2 regions of the Microbacterium sp. NPDC076911 genome follow, and region 1 is predicted to be linked to the other one. Evidence: predicted binding sites of a transcription regulator. Region 1 holds the regulator's gene; the other holds the start of a gene.
What was found. Region 1 encodes LexA, which represses DNA repair genes until DNA is damaged. Its sites were predicted from a motif close to TCGAACANNTGTTCGA; they were not measured.
Positions count from the first base shown of each region.

Region 1 (7,613 bases):
AGAAGCAGATCGGGATCGCACATGCATCGGCTCTCGTGCGCGAGGTGCTTGCCGGTGGCGCACCCGGGATTCATCTTTACGCGTTCAACAATCACGACACGGTGCTCGCTGTGCTCCGCGATGCCGGCGTGACTACAGATAGCTGAGCTAACACGAAAGGGGTGGATGCCGCAGCGACGAAGCTGCGGCATCCACCCCTTTTCGATGTGTTACGAGAGTTTCTGCGTTTCTGCGTTGCTTGGCGTCGCAGCCACCAGGTCTGCATCTGGTGCCACTGCGTCGTCGAGGACGAGAGTGTCGCCTGCTCCGCCTGGATCGTCGAGGTCACTCTGCGGTGAGGCTGCCACATCATCGGGAGTCCGCTGTACCAGCGTCGCGGCGAGCCAGGCAACGAGTGCGAGCACCACCACCAACAGGATGTCGCCGATGGAGAGAGGCCGCAACGCGAACACGAGCAACACAGCGAGTACGAGGATGATGGCGCGCACCAGTAGGCGCTGCTGGAACATCCACTCGCCGAATCGACCGGTGTTCAGACCGTTGCGCTGCAGCGAACCACGGGCAGCGGTTGAGAGCGTCCCACTGAAAGCGCGGGCTCGTGCGGCGTGGCGCGATCGACCGGCCAGCCAACCCGAGACTGCGATAACGACGCCGAGGAAGGCGAGCACCACAGCCGTGTCTTGCATAGCGCCAACCACGGCGTAGAAGATTGTGCTCAGCGTGTCGGTGGGAATGCCCAGAGCCGAGGCGTTGATACCGAGCACGGCATTTGCGCCTGCGAATCCCGCTGCGAGAAGTCCAGAGCCGATCGCTATTGCGATGCCGGTGCCCAGTACCGCGACAGAGCGACGGCGGGCAAGCGCAATGCCGATGGCGAAGAGAGCGAGGCAGACCACCGGCAGCCACCAGCCCACCGCGACGGCAATGGCATATATGGTGCCTACCAGCACCAGTGCGTCACTTTGCACGATATCGATTGAGGTTGAAATTGCGGGAATCAAACTGGCGACGCCGATTCCCTGCTCGACCATCTGCGACTTGAGCTCTTCAACGATAGGACCGAGCTGAATGGCGAGGGTGCCATCATTGGCGATTGTGACGATGCCATCCGTATCGTCCGCGGTGGCAGTCGCTATCAGCGCCCGGTGGCTAGCCACCAAAGCGGTACGCCAGACACTGGCAAACGCGTCTGACTCGACGGCCTTAGTCACACCAGTTTCAATCAGGCTCTGGACGCCGGATGCCGCGGGAGCTCGAAGCAGATTCAGCGCGGTGAGCGCGGCGGGAGGCAGATCAAGCGTTGCGATCCCGTCGAACAAGCTGTCGGTGTAGGTCTCGACGTCGATGGAGGCATCGATGGCGGTGACCGCCTCATCGATGATCAGAGCCTGCACACCGGGGTCATCAGCGAGCGGCGCGAAGGTGGCGACGAAGGCATCTTCGCTGACGAGCTCAACACGCGCCCAACTGGCAACGACCGAAACCGGCACCATGAAGCCGGCGAGGATGATGCAGAAGGCCGATAGTGCTGCGCGCCACCACCCCGCTCGCGACTTCGCGGGCGTCGACCGCACCGTGGCAGCAGGTTCTGGTGATGCTGTTTTGAGTGCTGCGTTCTCTTGTCGCAGCTCCTCTAGCTCAGCGCGTAGCTTCTCGACCTCTGTTGCCATGGCATGCCCCCTAAAATCTTGGTGCCGCCAGACTAGTGGAGGGGGTCAGACGGCGCGTAACACCGCAACTACTTTGCCGAGAACGACGGCATCGTCGCCCAGGATCGGTTCGAACGCAGAATTGCGCGGCAACAGCCAGGTGTGGCCATCTCGCTGGCGAAACGTCTTGACCGTTGCCTCTTCATCGAGCATTGCGGCAACAATATCGCCGTTGTCGGCCACGTTCTGCGAACGCACGACTACCCAGTCGCCGTCGCAGATTGCTGCGTCAATCATTGAGTCGCCCGAAACCTTGAGCATGAAGAGGTCGCCCTTCCCGACGAGTTGACGGGGGAGCGGGAAAATCTCCTCGACGTGCTGTTCGGCGGTAATTGGCACGCCTGCGGCGATGCGGCCGACCAGAGGAACCATCGCAGCGTCGCCGACAGCGGGTGCACTGTCGGCGGGATTCTCTGTGGCGGTGCCGGGAAGATCGATAAGGACCTCCATCGCGCGAGTCTTTCCAGCGTCGCGTCGCAGGTATCCGCTCAACTCCAGCTGGTTGAGCTGGTGAGTGACGCTAGAGAGCGACTTCAAGCCGACGGCATCTCCAATCTCACGCATGCTCGGCGGATACCCGTTGCGAGCGATCGCACGCTGGATGACCTCGAGGATCGCCATCTGCTTGTCGCTGAGGTTCTTGCGCCGCCGCGTTTGCGGCTTATCGCGCCCACTCGCATCGCTCATCTTCGGCTCCTGTCTGGTTTCTCCGGCAGCTCTGACCAGCATCGGTCTTCGAATGTCGGAGGGTCATGGTGGGGTTCTCCTATCGAAACCGTATCCGGATTCTTCTCTCGAACGTACAAGCGAACGCGCGTGTCGCGTTCGAGACTCGCAAATCAGAAACGGCACTTGACACCCAATTACATCGAAGATACGTTCGGAATATAGATTCCCATCATGACCAGATAGTCGATTCGCCAAAGCGAATCTTCGATCAGTCGAATCTTCCGAGTCGAGGAGACCAGCCATGACCACCATCGGCATCACAGCCTTTTCGCCGGCGGCATCGCTATCAGCGCAGCGAACGTCGAGTCAGTCCACCAAGCTGCGGCTGACAGCGCGTGGCAGGCGCGTGTTCGCTGCCATAGCGGCGTTGCCGCTCGTGATCGCATTGAGCATCGCGGCCATCAGTGGAGGAGCTGCAATGGCGTCTCGGGATTCTGGTGTGGCATCGGTGTCCTACGAAACCGTGACAGTGGGATCAGGAGACTCGCTCTGGTCCATTGCTGAAGAGGTGGCCCCTGCAGCAGACCCGCGCGATGTGGTTGATGCCATAGTGCGGTTGAATGCCCTCGACAGCGCCAATGTTCTTGTTGGACAGCGACTGGCCGTGCCTGCCGAGTATTCATCTGGCTCCTAGGCGTACGCCCTACGATGGGCCAGTGAGTGTACGACTGGAAGATCTCCCCCTCCGCGATGATTTACGCGGGCTGACGCCCTATGGAGCGCCGCAGGCACCATTGCCGATAGCGCTGAACGTCAACGAAAACACCCATCCTGTGCCGCAAGAAGTGGCTGACGACATCATGGATTCGATCGCATTGGCACTGCGGGAAGTGAATCGTTATCCGGATCGCGATTTCGTCGCGTTGAGAGAGGGGTTCGCGGACTATCTCGGTCACGGACTCACAGCTGACAACATTTGGGCGGCGAATGGCTCCAACGAGGTGTTGCAACACGTCCTTCAAGCCTTTGCGGGTCCGGGGCGAAAGGCATTTGGCTTCGCGCCGACGTACTCGATGTATCCGCTGCTCAGCCAAGGCGTCGGGGCAACGTGGATCGCCGGCAGGCGAGAGCCTGACTATTCGATTTCGGCGGTCGACGCCGCCGCTCAGGTGCGAGAGGCGCAACCTGACGTCGTCTTCCTCTGTTCGCCGAACAATCCCACGGGCACACCGGTCAGCCTCGATGTGATCGAAGCGGTGTATGAGGCGGCCACCGGCATGGTCGTGGTCGACGAGGCGTATCACGAGTTCGCGCCGCAACAGGAGCGTTCAGCGCTTACGTTGCTTCCTGGTCGCGAGCGACTTATCGTCTCGCGCACCATGAGCAAAGCGTTCGCTTTTGCCGGTGCGCGGGTGGGTTATCTCGCCGCTGACTCTGCTGTTGTTGACGCGTTGCGGCTGGTTCGGCTGCCGTACCACTTGAGCGCGCTCACTCAGGCAGCCGCAAGCGCTGCGCTTCGTCATGCACCGACGATGCTGCAGATGGTCGACGACATCGTTGCGCAGCGAGATCGAATTTCGGCAACGATCGAGGCGCTCGGGTATCGCCCGTACGAATCGTGGTCGAACTTCGTACTGTTCGGCGACGTCGACGACCCGGCAAAGTTGTGGCAGCAGTTGTTCGATCGTGGTGTTTTGATTCGAGACATCGGGATTCCGCACCACCTGAGAGTCTCCGCTGGCACCGAAGAAGAGACCACCGCGTTCCTGGACGCGCTGGCGTCGATAGGATCAGCGTCATGACCGAAGCTACTTCCCTCGCCGCGCGCACTGCGTCTATCCGGCGTTCCACGAGCGAGTCATCTGTTGAGCTCGAACTCAACCTAGACGGGAGTGGCCGTAGTCATATCGACACGACAGTTCCCTTCTTCGACCACATGTTGACGGCGTTCGCCAAGCACTCGCTGACCGATCTCACGGTGCGCGCGTCCGGTGACACTGACATCGACGCACACCACACCGTGGAAGACATTTCGATCGTGCTCGGTCAAGCAATTCGCCAGGCACTCGGCGACAAGTCCGGCATTTCTCGCTACGGCGACGCACTCGTTCCCCTCGATGAGGCACTGGCGCAGGCTGTGGTCGACATCAGCGGTCGTCCCTATCTGGTGCACACCGGTGAGCCAGTCGGGTTCGAACACCACCTGATTGGTGGTCACTTCACGGGGTCGCTTGTGCGCCACACCTTCGAGGCCATCTCGTTTCAAGCGGCATTGACCGTGCACGTGCGTGTGATCTCGGGGCGTGACCCACATCACATCGCTGAAGCCGAATACAAGGCATTCGCACGCGCGTTCCGCCAGGCCAAAGCGCTGGACCCGCTCGTCGAAGGTATTCCCAGCACGAAAGGCGCTCTGTGACTTCGAGGCCGCTCGTCGCCGTGCTCGACTACGGGTCGGGCAACGTTCACTCGGCAGTGAAGGCTCTGGACGCTGCTGGTGCAGATGCACGCCTGACGTCAGATCGCTCGCTCGTGCTCGAAGCAGACGGTTTGCTTGTTCCTGGGGTCGGAGCCTTCAGCGCGGTGGCGAATGCCCTTCGCGAAACCCGCAGCGACGAGCTGATCGGTCGTCGGCTCGCTGGGGGGCGTCCGGTACTCGGAATCTGCGTCGGAATGCAGGTTCTGTTCGAGCACGGTGTCGAGCGCGGCGCAGACTCCAAGGGACTAGGGGAGTGGCCCGGCGCTGTCACAGAGCTGGATGCACCCGTGCTGCCGCACATGGGATGGAACACCGTGACCCCTGACGAGGGCACGCGGCTGTTTCGGGGCCTAGAAGACGAACGCTTCTATTTTGTGCATTCGTTCGCCGCGCGAGAGTGGACACTGGACGTGCAGCCGCCATTTCCGAAACCCATCTTGACCTGGTGCGATTATGGTTCCCCATTCCTCGCGGCAGTAGAGAATGGTCCACTTTCTGCGACTCAATTCCACCCCGAGAAGTCGGGTGATGCAGGCATCCAATTGCTTTCCAATTGGCTCGACGGCCTCAGCAGGACTACCCTCTGAAATCGTGCCGTCTGCGGAGGTAAATGCCTCAGCGATTTTCCCGCACAAGGAGCCATGAACGATTTCTCGTCAACACCCGAGTTGATCCTGTTGCCCGCTGTTGACGTTGCCGGTGGCAAAGCCGTGCGTCTCACTCAAGGGGAGGCTGGCAGCGAGACCAGCTACGGCGACCCCGTAGACGCCGCTCTCGAGTGGGCGCGTAGCGGCGCCGATTGGATTCATCTGGTCGACCTCGATGCGGCATTCGGTCGTGGCACGAACACGGCAATCATTCGCAAGGTGATCAAACAGGTCAGAGGCGTGCAGGTCGAGGTGTCCGGTGGGATCCGAGACGATCGCACGCTCGAAGCGGCTCTCGAGAGCGGTGCAGCTCGCATCAACCTCGGCACTGCCGCGCTCGAGAACCCCGAGTGGGCCGCCGATGCGATCAGCCGCTATGGCGACGCCATTGCGGTGGGCCTTGATGTGCGCGGAACGACCCTTGCCGCGCGCGGATGGACGCGCGAAGGTGGCGACCTTTGGACGGTGCTTGATCGTCTCGAAGAGGCTGGTTGCAGCCGTTATGTCGTCACCGACGTCACGAAAGACGGCACGCTGCAAGGCCCGAACATCGAGCTTTTGCGCGAACTAACCGCTCGCACACCCAAGCCTGTTGTGGCATCGGGGGGCGTTTCTAGCCTCGACGACATCATCGCGCTCCGTGAACTCGTACCGCTCGGTGTCGAAGGAGTCATTGTGGGCAAAGCCTTGTACGCGGGTGCTTTCACATTGGCCGAGGCGCTGGATGTCGCCGGACACTGACGCTCCGAATGCGTTCGGCAACGATCCGCATGCGGATTCAGCCGGTGTGCCGTGGGAGGGAAGAGGCTTCAACGCCAACCCCCACTCCGGCGACGATGGTTCCGCCGACCCTGCGCTTCTAAGCGCTCTCACGGCGTTTCACGCTGGTGGTGGCGATCAGGTAGCGGTGGTCGACGCGTATCGCGCGGCCCGACTGCTCATCCCCTTGATCGCAGAGAAGGGCGATGAGGGCGTCGGTGCTCACGGGCTTGCGGTCGACAAGACTCAAGAGCTTTCGATTGTCACCGTCGCAGCTCCAGATGGTCGCCGAGTATTGCCAGTGTTCACCTCGGTCGAGGCGATGAATCGATGGGATGCTGCGGCACGACCCGTTCCATCAGAGGGGGTGCGCACCGCATTGGCGGCATCCGCCGAAGACACTGACCTGATCGTGATCGATCCCGCTTCCGAAACCGAGTTCGTGTTGCGCCGCCCTGCAGTATGGGCGATCGCACAGGGGCACGCCTGGGAGCCGAGCTTCGCGGCACCCGAGGTCTTTCTGGCGCTGCAATCAAGCATCGGCACCGAGCTGACAGTGCTCGACTTGAGCGTTGACGCCGGGGATCCGTCCGCGAGGCTGCGCGGACCCGAACTTGTCGTCCAGCTGGAGCTCGTCGCGGGCTTAGACCGCAATCAGCTTGACGCTGTGCTCTCTCGCCTTGCGACTCGTTGGGCCGCTGACGATCGCATCGCGGTGCTTGTCGATTCGCTGAGCGTCAAGCTCGTTAGGGGAGCCGCTACGTGACCGGGCCCGTCCACTTCTCGCCCGGACCTTTGCCGATCGGGTCTTCGATGAGAGACGCCTCACGGAACGCCAACTGAAGTGAGCGCAGACCGTCGCGGAGCGAACGCGCGTGCATATCGCTGATCTCGGGTGACCCTGCGGTGATGAGCCCTGCCAGCGCGTTGATGAGCTTGCGCGCTTCGTCAAGGTCCCGCTGGTTGTCAGGATCATCGGCAAGTCCGACCTTGACGGCTGCGGCGCTCATGAGGTGCACCGAGGCCGTTGTGATGACCTCGACAGCAGGCACATCGGCGATATCTCGGGTTGCAGACGCGGCGGCTCGCTCCTGCGCTTCCCAATGGGCATGCCGATCATCATCTTGAGTGGCTCCCGGTGACGTGCCGAGGCCGCCGTTCAGGCCGTTATCGTCTCGAATCGTGTCCACGCCACTCTCTCTGCTAAACTCATGAAGGCTCTGGAGCGTTCTGCTCCAGACTGAAAGAGGATTTCATCCCACCCGCGCTTGCCGTTCAAGGCTACCGGGTCAAGCACTCCGCCCCGACCGCAATGCGGCCAGGGTAGCCATGTGGATACATATGGGTCCG
Region 1 covers NZ_JBFBMP010000002.1:21,506-29,118, reverse strand. Annotated here, with positions in the region: gene AB0O81_RS02615 (methylenetetrahydrofolate reductase) at 1-146, shown strand, start outside; gene AB0O81_RS02610 (hypothetical protein) at 210-1,670, opposite strand; gene lexA (transcriptional repressor LexA) at 1,716-2,396, opposite strand; gene AB0O81_RS02600 (LysM peptidoglycan-binding domain-containing protein) at 2,680-3,072, shown strand; gene AB0O81_RS02595 (histidinol-phosphate transaminase) at 3,095-4,180, shown strand; gene hisB (imidazoleglycerol-phosphate dehydratase HisB) at 4,177-4,797, shown strand; gene hisH (imidazole glycerol phosphate synthase subunit HisH) at 4,794-5,444, shown strand; gene priA (bifunctional 1-(5-phosphoribosyl)-5-((5-phosphoribosylamino)methylideneamino)imidazole-4-carboxamide isomerase/phosphoribosylanthranilate isomerase PriA) at 5,499-6,245, shown strand; gene AB0O81_RS02575 (SseB family protein) at 6,229-7,029, shown strand; gene AB0O81_RS02570 (DUF1844 domain-containing protein) at 7,022-7,426, opposite strand.

Region 2 (7,613 bases), on a different contig from region 1:
CTCCTTGCGGCTCCCGGTCAGCTTTCCGAAGTCTGACGTTGGCGCCCCGAGAACGTGTTGAAACTCCTGGATGGCGCGATCAAGAATTTGCTCGCGGTGCACGACGAACAACATCCTTCGAGGGTTGACTGCGCGCACGTCGAGTGCCGACAAGATGGTCTTACCTGTTCCCGTCGCCGAAATGACGACGGCCTTTCGCTTTCCATCGCGACGCATCTCATCGATGGCGATCAGAGCATCCCGCTGCATGTCATTGGGCACCAAAAGGGCGGATCTTGGAACGGCTTTTGTCTGAGGTGATGCATCATCGACGGGCGTTGGGGCGTCTGCACCGATCGATGCGCCGTCAGGGTCCGGCATAGCTGTGGTTCGTGGTCCCGATGGCGGCGAGTAGGTGCGGGAGTAATCCTCGATCCACTCTGCCGAGAGCGGTATCGATTCTTGCCACTGCGAGTCGGTGAGTTGCACGAACTGCGTTCCAAGATCGCTGTCTCGCGTAGCCGAGACCTTGAGGTTCCATTCATGGTTCCGCACGAGGGCGTTCTCCGTGAGATTGGAACTTCCGAGAATTCCCGTCAGGCGGTCGCGATGGCCGAAAATATAACCTTTTGGGTGAAAGGCCTTTGAGGGATGGAGTCGCGTGCTAATGCCGATGGTCTGAAGGTTCAACAGCTCAGCGAATGCCGCCGGTGAATTGAACCCGAGATAGTTGGACGTAATGATCGTTCCCGAGCCCGAATAGTCGACTAGCTCCTGCTTGAGCAACGCGATGGCGCGAGGAGACACGAAAGCTACGGAGAAGCTGAAACTCTCGCAGTGCCGCAACTCTTCGCGAATAGTTCGGAGCATTGTCGCAGAGTCATCGTTCAGCACGACCTGAGGATTCAGCTGTTTCGGCGCGTCGATCGATCGATTGAGATAGCCGTACTCGATGTCCGGTCGGAGTGCGGCGGCCCAAGGGTAGTCAACTGGCATGTGAGAGGTCAGCCACAATGCGCTTGACGGCGGGGATATCGGCCGGCGCCCAGTCGAGGGCGTGCAGCGCGCCCGGCGCAAGCCACCGTACTTCCGCGTGCTCCGTCAATCTCGGTGTGCCCGCTACCAACTTGCAGTAGAACGTTGTCAGCGTGACGATGCCAAATTCGTACTCGTGTCGGGTCGTCGTGACTTCGTCGCCGACGGCGACCTCGCATTCGAGCTCTTCGACGATCTCACGTTGCAGCGCGTCGTGGGCAGTCTCCCCGGGTTCGATCTTTCCGCCTGGGAATTCCCACATTCCAGCAAGGCTGCCTGCGGGTCCCCGCTGCGCACAAAGTACTTCGTCGTCTCTGACAATGACAGCGCCCACGACGTTAATCTGCTTCTTCACATGCCCTCCCCGGTTCCACAGCAGCCTATTGCCGGCGAGACCGCGGATTCGGCGAACACTCCGTGGGCCGCGCTGTGTAGCGGGAGTCGGACGCGACCGGGCCATATCCACAAACTGGCATTCGGGTTTCGTCGAACACATGGTGGGCCTTCGTAACGATCACCACCGTCGGTTATGGTGACTGTTTTCCGCTTACCGTCAACGGGCGATTCGTCGCAGCGGGTCTGATGGTCGGCGGCATTGCGCTCGTCCGGGTAGTGACGGCCACGCTTGCCTCGTGGATCGTCGAGAAGGTTGCAGGCCGTGCAGAAGTTGAAGAGAACGCTGTTGCTGCGACCGAGCAGCAGGTCGAAGCGCTACGTAGCGAAGTCGCGGAACTGAAAGACATGATTCGTGCGCTCGCTCCCGCGGGAGGTTCCGCACCCGACGACTTCTCCGGGGGAAGCAGCGGGTGAACTCGTCGCGCACCTAGGAATGTCGCGCGTGTATTCCGATACGCTCGCATTCATTCGCGCACATTGAATGAACAATGGGGGAAACGATGGAGTTTGCGGACCGCCTCGCAGCGCTGGCAACAAAAGTAGAGAACCAGGCTTCGGCAATTGGAACCGAAGAGGCCACGAAGAATGCTTTCGTCATGCCTTTCATCTCGACGATTCTCGGCTACGACGTATTTGACCCACTCGAAGTGGTCCCGGAGTTCACTGCAGATGTCGGTACCAAAAAGGGCGAAAAGGTCGACTACGCGATTGTGCGCAATGGTGAGGTGCAGATCTTAATCGAGTGCAAAGCTTCGCTCGGCAAATTGTCGCTCGAGCATGCATCTCAGCTGTACCGCTATTTCGCGGTCACAAACGCGCGACTCGCTGTGCTCACCAACGGTGTCGTCTGGCAGTTCTACACCGATCTTGACGCGCCGAATCGTATGGACTCGAAACCTTTCCTCGTGCTCGATCTGCTCGACATCGACGAGACACTCATCCCTGAAATCCAGAAACTGAGCAGAGACACCTTCGACCTTGAATCGATAATTAACGCCGCGGAAGAGCTGAAGTATCTCGGAGCCCTCAAACGCGAGATTGCGGCTCAATTTAAGGAGCCGTCGGATGAGTGGATCAAGTTCTTCACCGCTCGTGTGTACGAAGGAGCTTTCACGCAGAAAGTTCGAGCACAATTCACATCGCTTGTGGGCAAGGCCTCGAAGCAGTTTCTCACCGAAAGCGTGAACGACAGACTCAAGAGTGCGCTGGGGGCAGCGACTGCACAGGTCGACAGTGAGACAGTCACGAGTGAGCCCGTGGTTGCCGAAGACCTTGATCGTGATACAGAAATCGAGACCACTCTCGAAGAACTTGAGGGGTATCAGATTGTGAAGGCGATCGCGTGCGGAGAGGTGAAACCTCAACGAATAACGCAACGCGATGCGAAGAGCTATTTCGCGGTCTTGCTCGATGACAACAACCGAAAGCCAATTGCGCGGCTCCACTTCAACGGGAAGCTAAAGTACCTGGGCCTTCTTGACGAGGCGAAGGTCGAAACACGGCACCCGCTGACGACGCTAGATGAGATTTACGAGCATGCTGATGCCATTCGGGTCGCTGTGCAGCGATACAGCTGATGGCGCACCGGGAAGCGCATACTTCGGTGGAACGCCTCGTCTGAACGACGCGACGGCCTCGACGCATTGCCGGAACAATGACTGAGGTGCAACGCCTCGTTTGACGTGCCGCCAACTACAGCGACCCGCTCTTCTGCGTCGATCAGGTCACGAAATGGCTGGTCAAGACGATTCACTGGTAGACATGCCCTAGGCGCATACGCTGTTGAACACGTTGACCTTGGATGCCCCTCCTATCAGGAAGGGATCGACCTTGTTCAAGGCATCCTCAAAAGTCCGCTTCTCCGCCGCCATTATTGCCGCAATGCTCGCCGTGGCCCTCGTCCCGAGCACAGCCGCTTACGCCGCCACCGAGCTTGATCTCGGAACCGCCGCACCATTCGGTGTTCTTGGCGCCTCTGCCGTCACCAACACGGGCCCGACCGTGATCAACGGAAACCTCGGTGTCAGCCCGGGAACCTCGATCACCGGCTTTCCGCCCGGCATTGTCAACGGAGTCACTGAAGCAACCACCGCTGTGGCGACCCAAGCTCAAGCAGACGCCCTCGTCGCATACAACGATGCAGCCAGCCAGACGCCCACCCCGCTCAGCGGCGACGAGCTCAACGGTCTTTCACTCACACCGGGCGTGTATTCGGGTGGCGCGATCTCGCTGAACGGCTCGCTTGTACTTGAAGGCACCGCCGAATCGGTCTGGATCTTTCAAGCCGCGTCAACCTTGCTCGCAGCATCCAATTCAGAAATCACCGTTACTGGCGGGGCGAGTGTCTGCAACGTGTTCTGGCAGGTGGGCAGCTCGGCAACCCTCGGCACTAACGCGACCTTTGTCGGCACTGTGCTGGCCTACACCTCGATCACAGCCAACACCGGCGCAACCATCGACGGGCGCCTTCTCGCGCTCAACGGTGCTGTCACTCTCGACACGAACGTGATCAGCGTCGATGAAACCTGCGACACCACCACGCCGGTCGAGGCGACGAGCCCAGAGATCACTTCTGACGCTCCGGGTGAAGGCGAGACTGGCACACCCTACGCGCACACGATCGTCGCGTCGGGCACACCCGCACCGACCTACAGCGCCAGCGGAACGCTGCCGACTGGCACCACGTTGAACCCGACAAGCGGTGTGATCTCAGGAACCCCGACAGCAGCCGGAACGTTCGTTTTCGCAATTACGGCGAGCAATGGAACAGCACCAGACGACACCGTCGAATACTCGGTCGCGATCTCATCGCCCGCGACATCAACACCAGTTGACGCTTCTGAGCAGGGCGATACCGAGACCGACACCAGCGCTGCAGCGGTCGACTCGACGAATGTGTCGGGCGTCGATGACACAGCGGCGGCTTCACTGGCAGAGTCGGGAGTGAATCCGACTTCGGCTCTACTCGCAGCCACTGTGCTGCTGCTGCTCGGTGCGGCAATCACAATCGCGGTCGGTCGGCGCCGAACTGCCTAGCAAGCATCGCGACTGGGGTGTATCGCCCCGCTCGGATGCTGCCCGGTGAGGGTTGGTGTGAGAAGCGGCGTTCGCGTTGCTCGCCGCTGGCGCGGCATTCTCGCGCCCAATCTCAACCAACCCACATCGACATTCGAACAAATGTCCGAGGCCCCTGTCATCATTGCGGTATGTCCCGCACCGCTGCTGCTCCCGCTGAGCGAGCAACCGCACGCCTCGCTTCGGTGGTGCGCGACGTGGTCGAGATTCGACGCCAGATCGCGGGGCTGCAGGCACGCGAGGCTCGTGCGCTCGCCGAGGCGGGGGCGATTGCAAAAGAGTGGGCGGATGCTGAAGCCTCCCAATCTGACGCAGATTTCGCACACCGCAGTGTGGCGGCAGAACTGGCTGCCGCATTGCGAGTTTCTGACCGCACCGTGCAACGACAGATCGGTGAATCAGAGCGCATGGTCGAGGTGTTTCCCGAAACCACCACTGCGCTTGCGGCGGGGCGTGTCACTTTGGCACACGCGAAGGCGATCGTTGAAGCCGGCGACCGCATCACTGAACCAGAGTTGATCGCGGAGTACGAATCGAGCATTCTGCCGTACGCCGAAGCCGAGACGGTGACCCGGTTGCGCCCGGTCGCGAAGCGGCGTGCGCAGTGGTTTCTGAACGAGACGATCCGCGAACGCCACGTCGCGGCGGCTGTATCTCGGGCGGTGCAGGTGCGTGATCTTGACGACGGCATGGCCGAGTTGCAGGTGACGGGGCCGGCGGTCATCATCCACGGTATCCACGACCGCCTCACCCAGATGGCACGCGAGGTGGCTGACGCCGATGCGCAGGCGATTCGCGACGCACGCGATGCTGCACGCCTTGCGAAGCAAGAAGCTACGCACGCTACGAAGCAAGAAGCTACGCACGCTGCGAAGCAAGAAGCTGCGCATGCTGCGACGAAAGAGGCATCCGCGGGTGGAGTGCAACGTGCAACGGCTTACGTCGATGAACTCCGCAGCGCGCGCCGCAGCCTCGACGCGATCCGCGCTGACCTTCTCGCCGACCTCCTCCTCGCTTCTGACCCTGTTGCGCACATCGGCACCCGCGACACAGGGCTTGGCAGCATCCGCGCTACCGTGCAAGTCACCGTTCCGGTTCTCACCCTGTTGGATTCACCGGTCGATGACCCGTTCGACTCGATCGCTCTTGCCGGTCACGGGCCAATCGACCCAGACACCGCGCGCGAACTCGCGAGACACGCCCCCGCATGGGACCGAATACTCACCCATCCGATCTCCGCCGCGGTTCTCGCCGTTGACCGATACCAACCGACGAAGAAGATGCGAAGACTCCTGGCAGTTCGTGACCAACACTGTCGATTCCCCGGATGCAGGCAATCCACCGCACGCAGCGATGTCGATCACACCGTCGACTGGGCGCATGGCGGAAAGACCGCTGTCTCGAACCTTGCGCATCTGTGTCGGCGCCATCACACCCTGAAACATCACACCCCGTGGCGGGTCACGCAAAAGCCCGACGGAATCATGGAGTGGACCAGTCCCACCGGCCGCGTCTATCCCGACCATTCGTCGAGCGGTGTGCACTTCGCCACCGACGCTGAATGTGACCCCGCGCCGTTCTAACAGTTCGATCCCGAGCCGTTCTGACGGCAGCTTTCAATCCTCGTCGACGGGCGCCTCTGGCTCCGCTGGCTCCTCAGGCTCCACGAGCGGTGCCCCCACGACGCCAATACCTACTGCCTGGTGACTGGGCTCGGGCTGGCTGGGCTTCTCCGCCTTGGGTTCGTCGCCAGGCTCCTTCTCGGTGCTGGGCTCTTGCACGTCTTCGTCGGCGGGCATCTCGTCGGCCGACTCTGCGTTAGTCGATTCTGCGTTAGTCGATTCTGTGTTAGTCGATTCTGCGTTAGTCGACTCTGTATCGGCCTGCTCTGCGTCGACCTGCTCTGCGTCAGCGGGCATCTTCTCGTCGCTCGGTTCAGTAGCCATGCGTCCTCCTCTGCTTGTGGGTATACATCAGCATCCACTTCTTCTATTCGGTCAACAACGGGCTTGACCGCGGGACGGAACCGGCCTACCGGCAACCGCAGATCCGACAACATCCCTGTTCGTCCACAATTTCGTAGTGTTCCGTCGACCGGAGCGATACGATCACGAGCGATGCGGGCATCACTCTGCACTGCAGCCACCCCACAGATCTGAAACTGATCCATCCGAGGAGATCGACATGGCAGACAGCACCGCAGCCGACATCGTTAAAGGTGTCGGCGGCTCGGGCAACATCGAGAGCCTCACACACTGCGCAACACGACTCAGATTTCAGCTCGTCGACTCGGGCAAAGTCGACCAAAACGCGGTGGAAGCAATCCCCGGCGTAATGGGCGCGGTGCCGCAAGCGGGCAACCGTTTTCAGGTCGTCATCGGTGGCGCTGTGCAATCTGTCTACAACGACATCAAAGCGCTCCCCGACATCGATGGGGGCGCAGCGCCTTCGGACGGCGGCGGCGACGACATCGCATCGATCAAAGAACGTGAACGCTCGAAGGGCGTGCGCGGCAAGGTCGCCTGGATCGACTCGTTCTTCGAGTTCCTCTCCGACTCGTTCCGCCCGGTGCTCGGCGCACTGCTCGGCGCCTCGTTCTTCATCACCTTCATGGCCCTCATGGCCACGCTCGACGTCATTCCTGACTGGAACTCACCCGGTGTGACCCTCGATCCGTCGTGGGCCTTCATCAACCTCATGTGGCAATGTGTGTTCATTTTCTTGCCGCTGATGGTCGCCTACAACGCCTCGAAGAAGATCGGCGCAGACCCTTGGGTGGGCTTCGCCATCATGGCCGTGCTGATGCTCCCGGGCTTCCTTGCCCTCGGTGATGGCGTCGAGCCGACCGTGGTATTCGGGGTTGACGTGACGATCGTGCCGATCTTCGGGTTCCCGCTCACCGTATTCGACTACAGCTCGCAGGTGTTCCCGCCGCTACTCATGGCGGCTGTGCTGGGCCTGGTCTATAAGGGCCTGCGCAAGATCATCCCGCCGAACCTGCAGCTGATCTTCGTGCCGTTCCTTGCCATGCTGGTGATGATCCCGATGACCGCGTTTATCATCGGCCCGATCGGTGTCTACGCCGGTGCCGCGCTCGCCAACCTGCTCGCCGCGATCAACAGCTTCTC
Region 2 covers NZ_JBFBMP010000003.1:52,010-59,622, reverse strand. Annotated here, with positions in the region: gene AB0O81_RS05050 (DEAD/DEAH box helicase) at 1-975, opposite strand, end outside; gene AB0O81_RS05045 ((deoxy)nucleoside triphosphate pyrophosphohydrolase) at 965-1,369, opposite strand; gene AB0O81_RS05040 (potassium channel family protein) at 1,489-1,824, shown strand; gene AB0O81_RS05035 (type I restriction endonuclease) at 1,911-2,987, shown strand; gene AB0O81_RS05030 (ice-binding family protein) at 3,241-4,446, shown strand; gene AB0O81_RS05025 (DUF222 domain-containing protein) at 4,617-6,068, shown strand; gene AB0O81_RS05020 (hypothetical protein) at 6,102-6,431, opposite strand; gene AB0O81_RS05015 (glucose PTS transporter subunit IIA) at 6,670-7,613, shown strand, end outside.
Region 2: AB0O81_RS05025 (DUF222 domain-containing protein) is a predicted target of LexA. The motif match lies at 4,580-4,595, and genes of this name have one in related genera.